DNA from 3 places in the Microbispora sp. CA-135349 genome. Region 3 is predicted to be linked to each of the others. Evidence: riboswitches for the same ligand, from Rfam matches in the RefSeq annotation. Region 3 holds a riboswitch; each other region holds the start of a gene.

Region 1 (4,501 bases), 2.1 Mb from region 3:
CGAGGCCGCCGAAGCGATCGGCGATTACCCGGATCTCGCGGGCACGGTGGAGGCCGCCGAGTCCAAGGGATGGCTGACCGTCTACGCCCATGTGAGCGACCCGGCGGAGTGGGACGAGTACGAGTGGTCGTGGACCGGCACGCTGGCGCGCTGGGCCGCGGACAACCCCGGGCCCGACGGCGACCACGCCCTGGCCGTGATGAGGGAGCATCGCGACATGTGGCTCGGCGGCTACCGGAGTGCTCTCGGGTTCGTCACCCTGCTCCTCCGGCGCGTATGACCTCGTGCCGGACGTCTTGGCCAGTCACGGCGGCCTCGGCGGGCGGCAGGGCCGGCGCCTATCGGGTGATCGCGAGCATGAGCTGGGCGGCGGTCGGCCGGGTCCCGGGGTCCTTGCTGAAACAGGCGGCCGCCGGATGCCGGAGAGGCTCGGGCAGGACCGACACGTCCGGGTGGTGACCGAGGATGCGATGGGAGATCACGTAGACGGACGGGCCGTCGAACGCGAGGCGTCCGGTCGCCGCGAAATACATGGTGGAGGCCCAGCTGAACACGTCGGACGGCGGGCCGGCACGCTGTCCGGACACCTGCTCCGGCGACATGTACGGCGGCGTCCCCTTGGCGCCCCCCGCCGTCAGCGTCAGGTGGTCGAGGGCCCTGGCCACACCGAAGTCGATCACACGTGGGCCGTCGGGACCGAGCAGGATGTTGGCGGGTTTGAAGTCCCTGTGGACGATGCCCATGGCGTGGATTCCCCGCAGGGCGGCGGCGGTCGCGATCGCCAGACGGATCAGGCCGTCCCCGTCCATGGGCCGTCCCCGGCGGACGTACGTCTCCAACGACGGGCCGGGGACGTACTCGCTGACGATGTAGGCGGCGTCGCCGGCGACGCCCACGTCGATGACGGGTGCGGTGGCGAACGGCGGGACGCGCCGCGCCGCCGCGACCTCGCGCAGGAAGCTCTCATGTTCCGCGGCCGTTCCGACGGAAGCGTGCAGCACCTTGATCGCGACCCTTTCGCCCGTGGGCGTGAGGCCGAGGTGCACGACCCCCTGCCCGCCGCCGCCGAGCCGCTGCACCAGCCGGTACGGTCCGATGAAGGGGGCGGGGGCGGCCGGGGGCGGGGCCGGCGGTGGGGGCGGGCCGGCCGCAAGAGTCGGGACCGGGCCCCGGACGGGAGCCGGTCGTCGCGTGAACACCGCCTGCCGCAGGACGAAGGCGTGGAAGGTGCCGCCCCACCACGAGCTCAGCGACCAGGACCAGTAGTACAGCTGCGCGCGCCAGTCCGTGTCCGGCAGGGACATGACCGGGTCGCCGACGATGATGAGGGCCGCGAACAGCACGAGGTATCCGGCTGCCGCCGCTGCCTGCACGCGGCTGCGCAGGCGGACCGCCGCGGAGCCCACCACCAGGAAGGTGGCGAACCCGAGCGTGAGCAGCGGAACGAGAGCCCAGAGGTAACTCAGCGGAACCGCGATCCCCTTGGGCCCGGCCACGACCTGACGCCCGTCGCCCGCGGTGGCGCCGGCCGGGCCCTCCTCCCCGGGCAGGGCCCGGGGAGGGAAGACCCGCTTGTGTATGACGAAAGCGTGCACGGTGCCGCCCGCGCAGACGCCGAGGACCCAGACCCACAGCGCCAGCTGGTTGCGCCAGTCGTCCTGCGGGAAGTTCCGCACCCCGGCGGTCGAGACGAGGAACACGAGCACGGCCAGGTGACCGCCTGCGACGACGGCCGTGGCCCGGCTCTTCGTCCGGTACGCCGCGAAGCCGAGGACCAGCCAGCTGAGCAGGCCCAACGAGACGGCCGGGACGACGGCCCACACGAAACTGAGCGCGTCCGTCAGCGGATGACGGACGTGCGTGGGGGAGGCAGGGCCGCCTCGTCTGTCGCTCCCTGCGGACATGAAGTGCATCTTAGAGATCGCGGCAGGCAGATGATCTGCCGTCTCGCGCTCCGGGTCAGCCCGCGGGGGTGCGGCCCTCGTACGGCCACTTCCGCGTGGGCGGCTCGGCCATGTGGGTGAACAGCTCCACCGCGGAGCGCTGCAGGAGCGCGACGGCCGGTTCGAGCGCGGCGCGGGCGCGGGCCCGCATGACGTGGTCCCGTTCCTCGCGGCCGGCAGCGTTCCGCCGCTCGGCCGGGGTGCAGCCGGAAACGGTGCCGCCGGAAACGGTGCGGCCGGAAACGGTGCCGCCGGAAGCGGCGCCGTCGGGCCGCTCCGGCTTCGCGCCGCCGGGGTGCGGTCCCGTCCCGGCCTGCCTGATCGCCGCCAGCGCCACCCGCATGGCGGCGTTGCGGGCCACCCGGGTCACCGTACGGAGTCCGGGTCGGCGGATTCCACGTGCCGCCACGGGCTCGTGCCGCTCTCCGCGTGGCCGGCCGCGGCTGCGGCGAGGCTGAAGAGCCGGAAGCCCTCGGCCCTGCAGGGCGCGCCGAGCCCTACCCGGGTGCCCACCTCCTTGGCGATCTCCACCATCCGCCCCCGGCCTTCGGCGTCGCGAAGGGGTGCGAGACCGCGAAGCCGTGACGCGTCATCCCCGAGCTCCGCGGCCCGCAACCAGACCGGGAGACAGGTGCGGGCCAGCCAGTCCTGCGCCATCAGGACGCGGTCCTCGTTCCTGCCGTCGTCGGCCGTTCCCGTCAGCCGGGAGAGCAGAGGGAGGAGCTGCCGGCACAGTTCGTCGGGGAAGGCGGCGTCGATCCGGTCCGCGGCGTCGATCAGGAAGGGAGAGACCCGGAGGGCCCTGGCGGTGCGGAAGAACTGCAGGTCGTCAAGCATGAATCGTCCTCGGGGAATTCGGAGAAGCCGGGGTGCGAGGCCTCGCGGCCGTCGTTCGGCTGCACTGGACGGGTGAGGACGCGTCTGACCACGCCACCGGCCCGCGAGCGCCCGGGCCGCACGGGGCGTCCCGGGGCGTCCCGGGGCGTCCCGGGGCGTCCCGGAGCGTCCGGAGCGTCCGGGGCGTCCGGGCGTGCGGGGGCGCCGTCGGGTCGCGGCTGCGGCGTTCCGGCATGCGGGCAACGCGATTCCTCGGTCGTTCGGGGATCCCATGCCGGAGGGTGGGAGATCCGCGCTTGCCCCTGCCGGGCCGGCAGCGGCCAGGTCTTCCCTGGAGGGCACCTTGCGCGGATGTGCGAGGTTGCCAGCCGACGATCGTCCAGGGGCGCGATCGGCCTCGTGACCCGGCCCTGATGCTGGCACATCGTTGAGGACTTGTCCATCCTGTGAAGATGTTGTGTATTGCACACACGGCCAAGGAGGCAGGCAGGGTGCCTGTGCGTACAGTGAGGGTGTGCTGATTCATCCCTGGGACTCCGCCGACGACGAGGAGGCGCTGGCGTTCGTCCGCGCGAACGAGTTCGGCCACCTCATCGCGTCCGGGCGCGACCGCGACGTGCCGGTGGTCGTGCCGACGCAGTTCCTCCTCGCGGACGCGTCCACGATCCTGCTGCACCTCGCCCGGCCGAACCCGGTCTGGGGGGCGGTCGAGGAGAACCCGGCCGTGGTCATGGCCGTGGCCGGCGACTGGGCGTACGTCGAGGGGGCGTGGAAGGCGCTGCCCGGCACGGACGAGGACCCCCGGCTCGGCGTTCCCACGACCTACTACGCCGCCGTCCAGCTGATCTGTCACGCGGAGATCGTCGACGACCCCGACGGGAAGCTCGGCATCCTGCGCGCCCAGCTCGCCCGGCTGGACCACGGTCTCGCCGACCCCGCGGAGCACCACCGGCGCCTGCCGGGCATCCGCGGTCTCCGGCTGACGATCCAGAAGATCAACGGCAAGTTCAAGTATGGCGGGAACGTGGACGAGGCCCACCGCCGGTACGTCGCGGAGCGCCTCGAGGAGCGTGGCGGCCCCGGCGACCGCGCCGCCCGCGACCACCTCCTGCACCGGCTCGGCTGACGTCCGCCTGGTCGCGTCCGCGGGTTCCCGGGGTTCGTCCGCCGGCCCACGCGCATCCCGGCGGTCGCGCGCGACTTGTCGTACCCGGCGTGTAGAAGTGTGGCGTGGTTGCTGAGACGACCTGGGCGCAGGTGCTCGCCTGGAGACTGAGACGGCAGTTCGTCGAGCCCGCTGGCGGTGGCGACGCGGTGGCGATCGCCCGGCGGCTGTGCGGGGTGCAGGCGCAGGTCGCCTCGTCGGCGGCGCTGGCCGTCGCCGTACGGCACGCGAACCCGCGCCCTGAGGAGATCGAGGACGCTCTGTGGCGTGACCGCACGCTGGTCAAGACCTGGACGATGCGCGGCACGCTCCACCTCCTCCCGGCGGACGAGTTTCCCGCGTACCGCGCCGCTCTCGGGTCGCTCAGATTCTGGGAGAAGGCGTCCTGGCAGCGCGGCCACGGGGTGTCCGCCCGGGAGATCGAGGCCGTCGTGGACGCCGTGCCGCGCGCGTTGTCCGGCCGCGTGCTGACCCGGGAGGAACTGGTCGAGGCGGTCATCGCGACGACCGGAGACGCCCACGTGAGAGAAGCCCTCACGTCCGGCTGGGGCGCGCT
Region 2 (4,501 bases), 360 kb from region 3:
TACTCCGGCAGATCGTGCCGTGAGGGGTAGGCGAACGCGAGATGGACGACCCGGCCGTGCCACTCGGGGTGGGCGGCGAGGAACTCCTGGTAGGCCCGCAGGCCGCGCACGATGTTCTTGGACAGCTCGGTGCGGTCGATGCGCACGATCAGCTTGCGGTCGCCGACATGGTCCCTGATCGCGGTCATGTGCGACTCGACGTCCGGCTCGGCCGCCCGCGCCCGCAGCGTCTCGCCGTTCACCCCGAGCGCGTGGACGCCGATCCGGGTGGTGCGCCCGTCGAACGTCACCGTACGGGCGTCGCGGTCCACCCGGGCCCCGAGCAGCGTCTCACAGCAGTCCATGAAGGCACGGGCCCAGCGCGCGGTGAGGAACCCGGCGTGATCGGCGCCGAGGATGCCGGTCAACACTTCCGCCATGACGTCCCCGGGCAGCAGCGCGAAGTACTCGGGCGGGGCCCAGGGCGTGTGCGAGAAGTGGGCGATGCGCAGGTCGGGCCGCTCCACACGGAGCATCGCCGGGGTCAGCGTCAGGTGGTAGTCCTGCACCATGACGCGCGCGCGGTGCGCCGCCTCCTCGGCCAGGGCCAGCGCGAAGGCGCCGTTGTACGTGCGGTACGACTCCCACTCCCGGCGGAAGCGCGTGCCGAACTCGGGGGCGAAGGGCGTGTTGTAAAGCAGGTGGTTGACGAACCAGAGGGTCGAGTTGGCCACGGCGTTGTAGGCCCGGTGGAAGACCGCGGGCGGAATGTCCAGCATGCGGATCGGCCCCGTCTCGAAGGCCCGGTCGAGCCGCCCGCCGGGCGCCTGGCGCACCGCGCCCCGGTCGCCGTCCGACAGCGCCGCGCAGACCCACAGGACGTCGGTGTCCCTGACCACCTCGGACAGGCCGGAGACGAGCCCGCCCCCGCCCCTGCGCATGGTCAGGCCGCCGTCGTCCGACAGCGTGAAGGACACCGGGCCCCGGTTGGACGCGATCAGAACGGTGCTGCTCATCTTGGGGTTCCCTCGATCAGAGCGGGCGCGCATGCCGGAAGATTAATAAAAGCCGACCTCCGTCAATAGGATGTCAACCGATCGCGGGAGGGCTGAATACGGCATGGCACTGGACGACACGACCGAGGACCTGGCCCGATCGGCTGCCCAGGGGGACCATCGCGCGCTCGGTGAACTGCTGCGGCGCATCGAGCCCGACGTGTTGCGGCACTGTGAGCGGCTTCTACCGTATCGGCAGGACGCCGAGGAGGCCGCGCAGGACACGCTGCTCGCCGTGGCGCGCAACATCGCGAGGTTCGAGGGGCGGGCCAAGTTCAGTACCTGGCTGCACATCGTGACCGTGAACTGCGCGAGGACCACCTACCGCACGCTCAAGCGGCGCTCGTCGGAGCAGGCGGAGGAGCTGCCCGAGCAGCGGCCCGATCCCCGGCGGGTGAGCGTCATCGCCGGGTCGCGGCTCGACCTGCTCGACGCGATGGAGGCGCTTGAGGCCGAGCGGCCCGACCTCGCTCAGGCGCTCGTGCTGCGCGACATCTGCCAGCTCGACTACGCGGAGGTCGCCGACCAGCTGAAGATCCCCCTCGGGACGGTCAAGTCCCGTATCCACCAGGCACGCAAGTACGTGCAGACCGCTCTTGGCGAGGCGTACGGCTGATACAAATCGTCTCATGATTTGAGACGACGGAACGGACACAGGGGACGCCGGGGTACAGTGCTAGTGCCGCGATCGGCGCGATTCGCCCGCACGGTGCGGCACTTCACGGACCTTCTCGCGAAGGTCCCACAACTGAACATGCTCATCCAGAGGGGTGGAGGGACCGGCCCTGCGAAGCCCCGGCAACCTCCCCGGTGTCGTACTCGTGCCCACGAGGCCCGGCCGGGACAGGTGCCAATTCCGGCTCGCGGCCAGGGTGGTCGCGAGCGAAGATGAGGGAAAGGCCTCGCTTCATGGCGCACACCAGCACTGCCGCTAACACTGCCGCTAACCCCGTCGAGTTCGGCCCCGCCACCGGTCTTTCGTGCCGCGAGTGTGGCGCTCTCTATGACCTCGGCCCGATCTTCGCCTGTACGGAGTGTTTCGGTCCACTTGAGGTGGCGTACGAGTTCGGCGAGATCCGCCGGGAGGACATCGAGTCCGGCCCGGCGAACATCTGGCGGTACCGCTCCCTGCTCCCCGTCCCCGCCGACGTGGCGGTCAAGCCCAACCTCCAGCCCGGCTGGACCAAGCTCGTGAAGGCCGACAGGCTGGCGGCCGAGCTCGGGCTGCGGTCGCTGCACGTCAAGGACGACTCCGGCAACCCCACGCACTCCTTCAAGGACCGGGTCGTCTCGATCGCGCTGGAGGCCGCGCGCAACTTCGGCTTCCACACCCTGTCGTGCTCCTCCACCGGCAACCTCGCCGGCGCGGTGGGCGCGGCGGCCGCCCGGGCCGGGCTGGACTCCTGCGTGTTCATCCCCGCCGACCTGGAGCCGGCCAAGGTCACCATGGCCGCGGTGTACGGCGGCCGCCTGGTCGCCCTCGAAGGCACCTACGACGAGGTGAACCGCTTCTGCTCCGAGCTCATCGGTGACGAGCTGGGCGAGAAGTGGGGCTTCGTCAACGTCAACCTCCGGCCTTACTACGCCGAGGGCTCCAAGACGCTGGCGTACGAGATCGCCGAACAGCTCGGCTGGCGGCTGCCCGACCAGATCGTCATCCCGGTGGCCTCGGGCTCACAGCTCACCAAGATCGACAAGGGCTTCCGTGAGCTGATCAAGCTGGGGCTGGTCGAGGAGCGGCCCTACCGCATCTTCGGCGCCCAGGCCGAGGGCTGCTCGCCGGTCTCCCGGGCCTTCAAGGCCGGGCAGGACGTGGTGCAGCCGGTGCGGCCCGACACCATCGCCAAGTCCCTGGCGATCGGCAACCCGGCGGACGGGCCGTACGTGCTCGACATCGCCCGGCGGACCGGTGGCGCGGTGGAGGACGTGAACGACCAGGAGGTGGTGGAGGCGATCCGCCTGCTGGCCAGGACCGAGGGTGTCTTCGCCGAGACGGCGGGCGGCGTCACGGTCGGCGTGCTGCGCAAGCTCGTGCGCGAGGGCCGCCTCGACCCCGACGCCGAGACCGTGGTGCTGAACACCGGCGACGGGCTCAAGACGCTCGACGCGGTGGCCGAGCACGCCCGTCCCACGGCCGTCATCCGCCCCTCTCTCGACGCGTTCCGTGCGGCATTCGCCAACTGAAAGCGTTTCACAAGGCCCATCGGCAGCAACGAAAGCGAGCGAACAATGAGCGTTTCCGTACGGATTCCGACGATTCTCCGGACGTACACCAACGGAGCCGCGGAGGTGAGCGGAGAGGGGGGAACGCTCCGCGAGGTCCTGCAGAAGCTGGACGCGGACTACCCCGGCATCGGCGGGCGCATCCTGGACGAGACGGGCAAGATTCGGCGTTTTGTCAACGTCTACGTCGGGGAAGAGGACGTCCGATTTGTTGACGGCCTCGACACCGCCACTCCGGACGGGGTGCAGATTTCGGTCATCCCCGCCGTCGCCGGAGGCTGAGCCGCCGCACCGGGGCTGAGCACCTGAAGTGCACTTCTACCGTGAAGAAGTCATACGGTGCTATGACAAAAGGTGCAGCTCTCAACTATTCACCGGTAAAGTGAATATTCTTCGGTGCCGCTTTGAGCGAACGCCAAGTAGTAGTTTGCGGATTGACTCTGTTGTCCTACGCCTTGACGCGGGTATGGTCGAGGACGATCGACGAAACCGGGGGCTTCTTGGGTGTGGTCCCCAGCCCAGCAAGAGGAGTCGGAAGTGGCGCAGGGCACCGTCAAATGGTTTAACGCGGACAAGGGCTATGGCTTCATCGCGGTAGACGGTGGGAAGGATGTGTTCGTCCATTACTCGGCAATCATGATGGACGGCTACAAGGCCCTCGAGCAGGGTCAGCGGGTTGAGTTCGACATCACGCAGGGTCAGAAGGGCCCACAGGCGGAGGCCGTTCGGGCCGTCTGATCCCGTCAACGACCATCGAAAGGCCCGGCTCGCGGCCCCCGCGAGCCGGGCCTTCCGCTGTGTTTCCCGCTTCGCTCGTCGGGGCGCTCACTTCCGGCGGGGGTCGTGCCGGAGGCGCGCCAGGGGCGCGGCCCTCGTCGCTGCTTGGTCGCTTCGCTCCCGCGCAGCTCCTCAGTCCAGACCGGCGGCGCGCCCCGACGGCTCGCTCGGTGTTCCCCGCTTCGCTCGCCGGGGGCTCACTTCCGGCGGGGTCGTGCCGGAGGCGCGCCAGGGGCGCGGCCCTCGTCGCTGCTTGGTCGCTTCGCTCCCGCGCAGCTCCTCAGTCCAGACCGGCGGCGCGCCCCGACGGCTCGCTCGGTGTTCCCCGCTTCGCTCGCCGGGGGCTCACTTCCGGCGGGGTCGTGCCGGAGGCGCGCCAGGGGCGCGGCCCTCGTCGCTGCTTGGTCGCTTCGCTCCCGCGCAGCTCCTCGGTCCAGACCGGCGGCGCGCCCCGACGGCTCGCTCGG
Region 3 (4,501 bases):
CGAGCGGTGCGCCGAGGCAGAAGTGGATGCCCGCGCCGAACGAGATGTGCGGATTGTCCACCCGGCCGAGGTCGAGACGGTCCGGGTCGGCGAAGACCCCGGGGTCACGGTTGGCCGAGCCGAACAGCAGCGCGACCTCCACACCCCGGGGGATCGTCACCCCGCCGACCTCGACGTCCTCAAGCACCCATCGCTCGAACATCTGCGCCGGGGTGTCGTAGCGCAGCAGCTCCTCGACCGCCGTCGGCATCAGGCCGGGGTCGGCGCGCAGCCGCTCCAGCTCGCCCGGGTTGCGGAACAGCGCCCACCATCCGCTGCCGGTGGCGTTGACCGTGGCCTCGTGCCCGGCGTTGAGCAGCAGCACGCAGGTGCCGATCAGCTCGTCCTCGGTGAGCCGGTCGCCGTCGTCCACCACCTGCGCGAGTGCCGAGATCATGTCGTCGCCCGGCCGCTGCCTGCGCGCCCTGGCCAGCTCGCGCAGATACTCCGCGAACTCCGTCGCCGCGCGAACGGCCGTGTGCTGGACCTCCGGTGAGGGGTTCAGCTCGTACATCCCGCAGATGTCGGCCGACCAGGGGCGCAGCAGGTGGCGATCGGCCTCGGGCACGCCCAGCATCTCCGCGATCACGGTGACGGGCAGCGGCTCGGCCACCTCCGCCAGCAGGTCGCCGCCGCCGCGCTCGACCAGTCCCTCGGCCAGCTCGGTCGCGATCTTCCGTACGCGGGGACGCAGCGACTCGACCATCCTGGGCGTGAACGCCTTGGACACCAGGCGGCGCAGCCGCGTGTGCACCGGGGGCTCCACGTCGAGCATGCCGGCCCGGATCACCCGCCAGAACGGCTCCTGGAACTCCGGCTCCGGCTCCCGGCCGAACGCCTCGTGCGTGCCCACGTGCAGGTAGGACCGGCCGAGGCGCCGGTCGCGCAGCAGCGCGTTCACATCCGCGTGGCGGGCGATCAGCCACTGGCCCGTCGGCTCGAAGAAGCTGACCGGATCGTTGTCGCGCAGGTCGCGATAGGCCTCATAGGGGTACGCCACGAACTCGGGATTCCAGGGATCAAACTTCACAATGGACAACAATACGGATTAAAGGCCTCGCTTGGGAGTGCGGGCGTGCGGGCCCGTCATGGCGTAGGTTGGGGCGATGCCGAAGCGCCGCGAGCAGCATCGCAGGGAACCCCGCGAACTCGGCGAACTCCCCTACGCCGATCACCTCGAGCCCTTCGAGGGCAGGGTGATCCAGGGCGGCGACTACGACACGGTCCTGTTCGACGGGCAGGAGTTCGAGGACGCCGACGCTTCCAATGCCCGATTCATCGAATCGGCGTTCACCTCGGTCACCTTCACCGGCGGCCGTTATCGGCGCACCCGGTTCTCCGACGTCTGGCTGAGCGGCGTGCGCTGGGTGGGCGGTGACCTCACCGAGTCCACCTGGACGGACGCGGAGATCATCATGAGTTCCCCGGCCGGTACGGCGCTGCCCGGGGCCGCGATGAACCACGTGGCCTTCCATCGGTGCAAGCTCGACTCGGTCAACCTCCGCGCGGCCGAGCTCCGTGAGGTCTCGTTCGTCGAGTGCACGCTGCGCGACGTGGACTTCATGGGCGCCACGCTGACCGGTGTCTCCTTTCCCGGCTCCACGCTGGAACGGGTGCGGTTCGACAAGGCGCGCATGTCCCGGGTCGACCTGCGCGGCGCCGTGTCCCTGGGCATCTCCGACGGTTACGACGCGCTGCACGGCGCGACCATCAGCGGCGTCCAGCTGATGGAACTCGCGCCGATGTTCGCCCACATCCTCGGTGTCACGGTCGACAACGGCTGACTTCGCCTGAGTCGCCCGCACTTGCGGTCGGGGGGCGGTGCCGGGTTATAGTGCCGTCCAGGTCATGAGTGCCAGCGTCAAGCCCCGGCTTGCTGGCCGGCAACCCTCGCGCTCGCGGCGGGGTGCCCCGGGTGAGGACCGGGCCTGGCACGAGGTGTGCCGGGCAAGCGCGGGCTCCGCCTTCCGATGCCATGGCCGGGGTCCCCGACCCCAGGAGGCATGGCGTTGTCCGCACTCACCTTCGTCCAGCAGCCCGTCGACCGCATCTCCGAGCCCGATGTCGCCCCCGTGCGCCTGCCCGCAGTCGTGGGCGCCGACCTGGAGGTGCCCGTCAGGGGCGGCAGGCTCGTGCCGTACGCGAACCTCGACTACGCGGCGAGCGCGCCCTGTCTCGAGCCGGTGAACGCCGCCGTCGCGGCGGCGCTGCCGGCCTACTCCAGCGTCCACCGGGGTGCGGGCTACGCCTCGCAGCTCACGACGGCCAGGTATGAGCAGGCCAGGCACACCGTGCGGGCCTTCGTCGGCGCCCGCCCCGATGACGCGCTGGTCTTCGTGCGCAACACGACCGACGCCATGAACCTGCTGGCCCGCAGCCTCCCCGAGGGCACCACCGTCGTCGTGTTCGAGACCGAGCACCACGCCTCGCTGCTGCCCTGGCCCGACGCCGTACGGCTCGCGCCGCCCGCCTTCCCCGGCGAGGCGATCCGGGCGGCCGACGAGGCGCTGGCCGCGATCGAGGGCCCGGCCCTGCTCGTCGTGACCGCCGCCTCCAACGTCACGGGCGAGCTGTGGCCGATCGCCGGGCTGGCCCACATCGCCCACCGGCACGGTGCGCGGATCGCCGTGGACGCGGCCCAGTTCGTCCCCCACCGCGGGCTCAACCTCGCCGCGCTCGACCTCGACTACGTGGCGTTCTCCGGCCACAAGCTCTACGCCCCGTTCGGCGCCGGGGTGCTCGTGGGCCGCTCCGACTGGCTCGCCGCGGCCGATCCGTACCTGCGCGGCGGCGGAGCCGTACGGGCCGTGGGCGAGACCACCGAGTGGAGCGACGACCCCGAGACACGGCACGAGGCCGGCACCCCCAACGTGCTCGGCGCGATCGCGCTCGCCGCCGCCTGCGACGCGCTGACCGCGACCGGCTGGGCCGCGCTGGTGCGGGAGGAGGAGCGGCTGCTCGCCCGCCTGCGCGCCGGGCTCGCCGCGATCCCCGGCGTACGCGAGCTGTCGCTGTGGGGTCAGGACCACCCGCGCGTCGGCATCGTGTCGTTCGCCGTCGAGGGCCGCACGGCCCGCGAGGTCGCCGAGGCGCTGTCGGCCGAGTGGGGCGTCGGCGTCAGGGACGGCAAGTTCTGCGCCCACCCGTTCGTCCGCCACCTCCTCGGCGGCGGAGAGCACGGCGGCGGGGAGGACGGCGGCTGCGCGGACGGCACGGTGAGCGCCGTACGCGCCTCGATCGGCATCGGCACGACCACAGAACACGTCGACCGTCTCGTCGAGGCGCTACGCGCGATCGCCACCGCCTGAAGAAGTGAAGTCAGGTCGGGGGTCTCGCCCATGAGATCCCCGATCAAGCGGCATCCGTGGGCTTCTCGCTGACGGGCAGGCGCTCCAGCCGAGCAGCAGGCTGCTGCCGTCGACACGAGACGGTGGTCGAGTTCGTCTGATGCCTTCGCCGTCTTCGCTCCCACGTGATGAGCGTGAAAGCATGGACGGCATGACGAGCGAGCAGGAGGGCACGCACCGGGAACGCATCGTGGGGATCGGCGCGGGAGCCGACGCCGTTGAGCCGAGAGAGCTGGCCACCGAGGACATGATCCTCAACATCGGCCCGCAACATCCGTCCACCCACGGCGTGCTGCGGCTGCGGCTCGTCCTCGACGGCGAGCGCATCACGGCCGCCGAGCCGATCGTCGGCTACATGCACCGCGGCGCGGAGAAGCTGTTCGAGGTGCGCGACTACCGGCAGATCATCGTGCTCGCCAACCGGCACGACTGGCTGTCGGCGTTCGCCAACGAGCTGGGTGTCGTGCTCGCGGTCGAGCGCATGCTGGGCATGCAGCCCCCGCCCAGAGCGGTGTGGGCCAGGACGCTGCTGGCCGAGCTCAACCGCGTGCTCAGCCACCTGATGTTCCTCGGCAGTTATCCCCTGGAGCTCGGTGCGATCACGCCGGTCTTCTACGCCTTCCGCGAGCGGGAGACCCTGCAGCACGTCATGGAGGAGATCTCCGGTGGCCGCATGCACTACATGTTCAACCGGGTGGGCGGGCTGAAGGAGGAGCTGCCCCTGGGCTGGCTCGACCGCGTCACCGCCGCCGTCGCGGCCGTGCGGCGGCGGCTGCCCGACATCGAGGAGCTGATCGCCGGCAACGAGATCTTCCTGGCGCGCACCCGCGGCGTCGGGGTGCTCGACCGCGAGACGATCATGCAGTACGGCGTGAGCGGCCCGATCGCGCGGGCCTCGGGCGTCGACTTCGACCTGCGGCGCGACGAGCCCTACCTCGCGTACGGCGAGCTGCCGGTGAAGGTCGTCACCAGGTCGGCCGGGGACTGTCAGGCTCGATTCCAGGTGCTGCTCGAACAGGTCAAGGTCTCCCTCGAACTGGCCGACGCCTGCGTCGAGCGCCTGCGGCACCTGCCGCCGGGGCCGATCAACCAGCGGCTGCCGAAGGTGCTGAAGG

The links. Region 3 has a riboswitch for S-adenosylmethionine ahead of ACQPZZ_RS38505 (aminotransferase class V-fold PLP-dependent enzyme). Riboswitches for the same ligand answer to the same signal wherever they lie in the genome.
Region 1: linked by a shared signal. The riboswitch ahead of ACQPZZ_RS28785 (hypothetical protein) and the one ahead of ACQPZZ_RS38505 (aminotransferase class V-fold PLP-dependent enzyme) in region 3 are both predicted to bind S-adenosylmethionine.
Region 2: linked by a shared signal. The riboswitch ahead of thrC (threonine synthase) and the one ahead of ACQPZZ_RS38505 (aminotransferase class V-fold PLP-dependent enzyme) in region 3 are both predicted to bind S-adenosylmethionine.

Annotation. Positions count from the first base shown of each region.
Region 1 is NZ_CP192001.1:6,271,789-6,276,289, reverse strand. Features, by position in the region: gene ACQPZZ_RS28800 (SAM-dependent methyltransferase) at 1-280, shown strand, start outside; gene ACQPZZ_RS28795 (serine/threonine-protein kinase) at 339-1,904, opposite strand; gene ACQPZZ_RS28790 (hypothetical protein) at 1,960-2,304, opposite strand; gene ACQPZZ_RS28785 (hypothetical protein) at 2,310-2,780, opposite strand; SAM riboswitch class IV at 3,068-3,185, opposite strand; gene ACQPZZ_RS28780 (FMN-binding negative transcriptional regulator) at 3,295-3,906, shown strand; gene ACQPZZ_RS28775 (winged helix DNA-binding domain-containing protein) at 4,011-4,501, shown strand, end outside.
Region 2 is NZ_CP192001.1:7,990,016-7,994,516, reverse strand. Features, by position in the region: gene ACQPZZ_RS36785 (alpha,alpha-trehalose-phosphate synthase (UDP-forming)) at 1-995, opposite strand, end outside; gene ACQPZZ_RS36780 (RNA polymerase sigma factor) at 1,099-1,650, shown strand; SAM riboswitch class I at 1,790-1,929, shown strand; gene thrC (threonine synthase) at 1,944-3,218, shown strand; gene ACQPZZ_RS36770 (MoaD/ThiS family protein) at 3,264-3,539, shown strand; gene ACQPZZ_RS36765 (cold-shock protein) at 3,795-3,995, shown strand.
Region 3 is NZ_CP192001.1:8,354,699-8,359,199, forward strand. Features, by position in the region: gene ACQPZZ_RS38495 (cytochrome P450) at 1-1,069, opposite strand, end outside; gene ACQPZZ_RS38500 (pentapeptide repeat-containing protein) at 1,146-1,823, shown strand; SAM riboswitch class IV at 1,884-1,999, shown strand; gene ACQPZZ_RS38505 (aminotransferase class V-fold PLP-dependent enzyme) at 2,043-3,347, shown strand; gene ACQPZZ_RS38510 (NADH-quinone oxidoreductase subunit D) at 3,529-4,501, shown strand, end outside.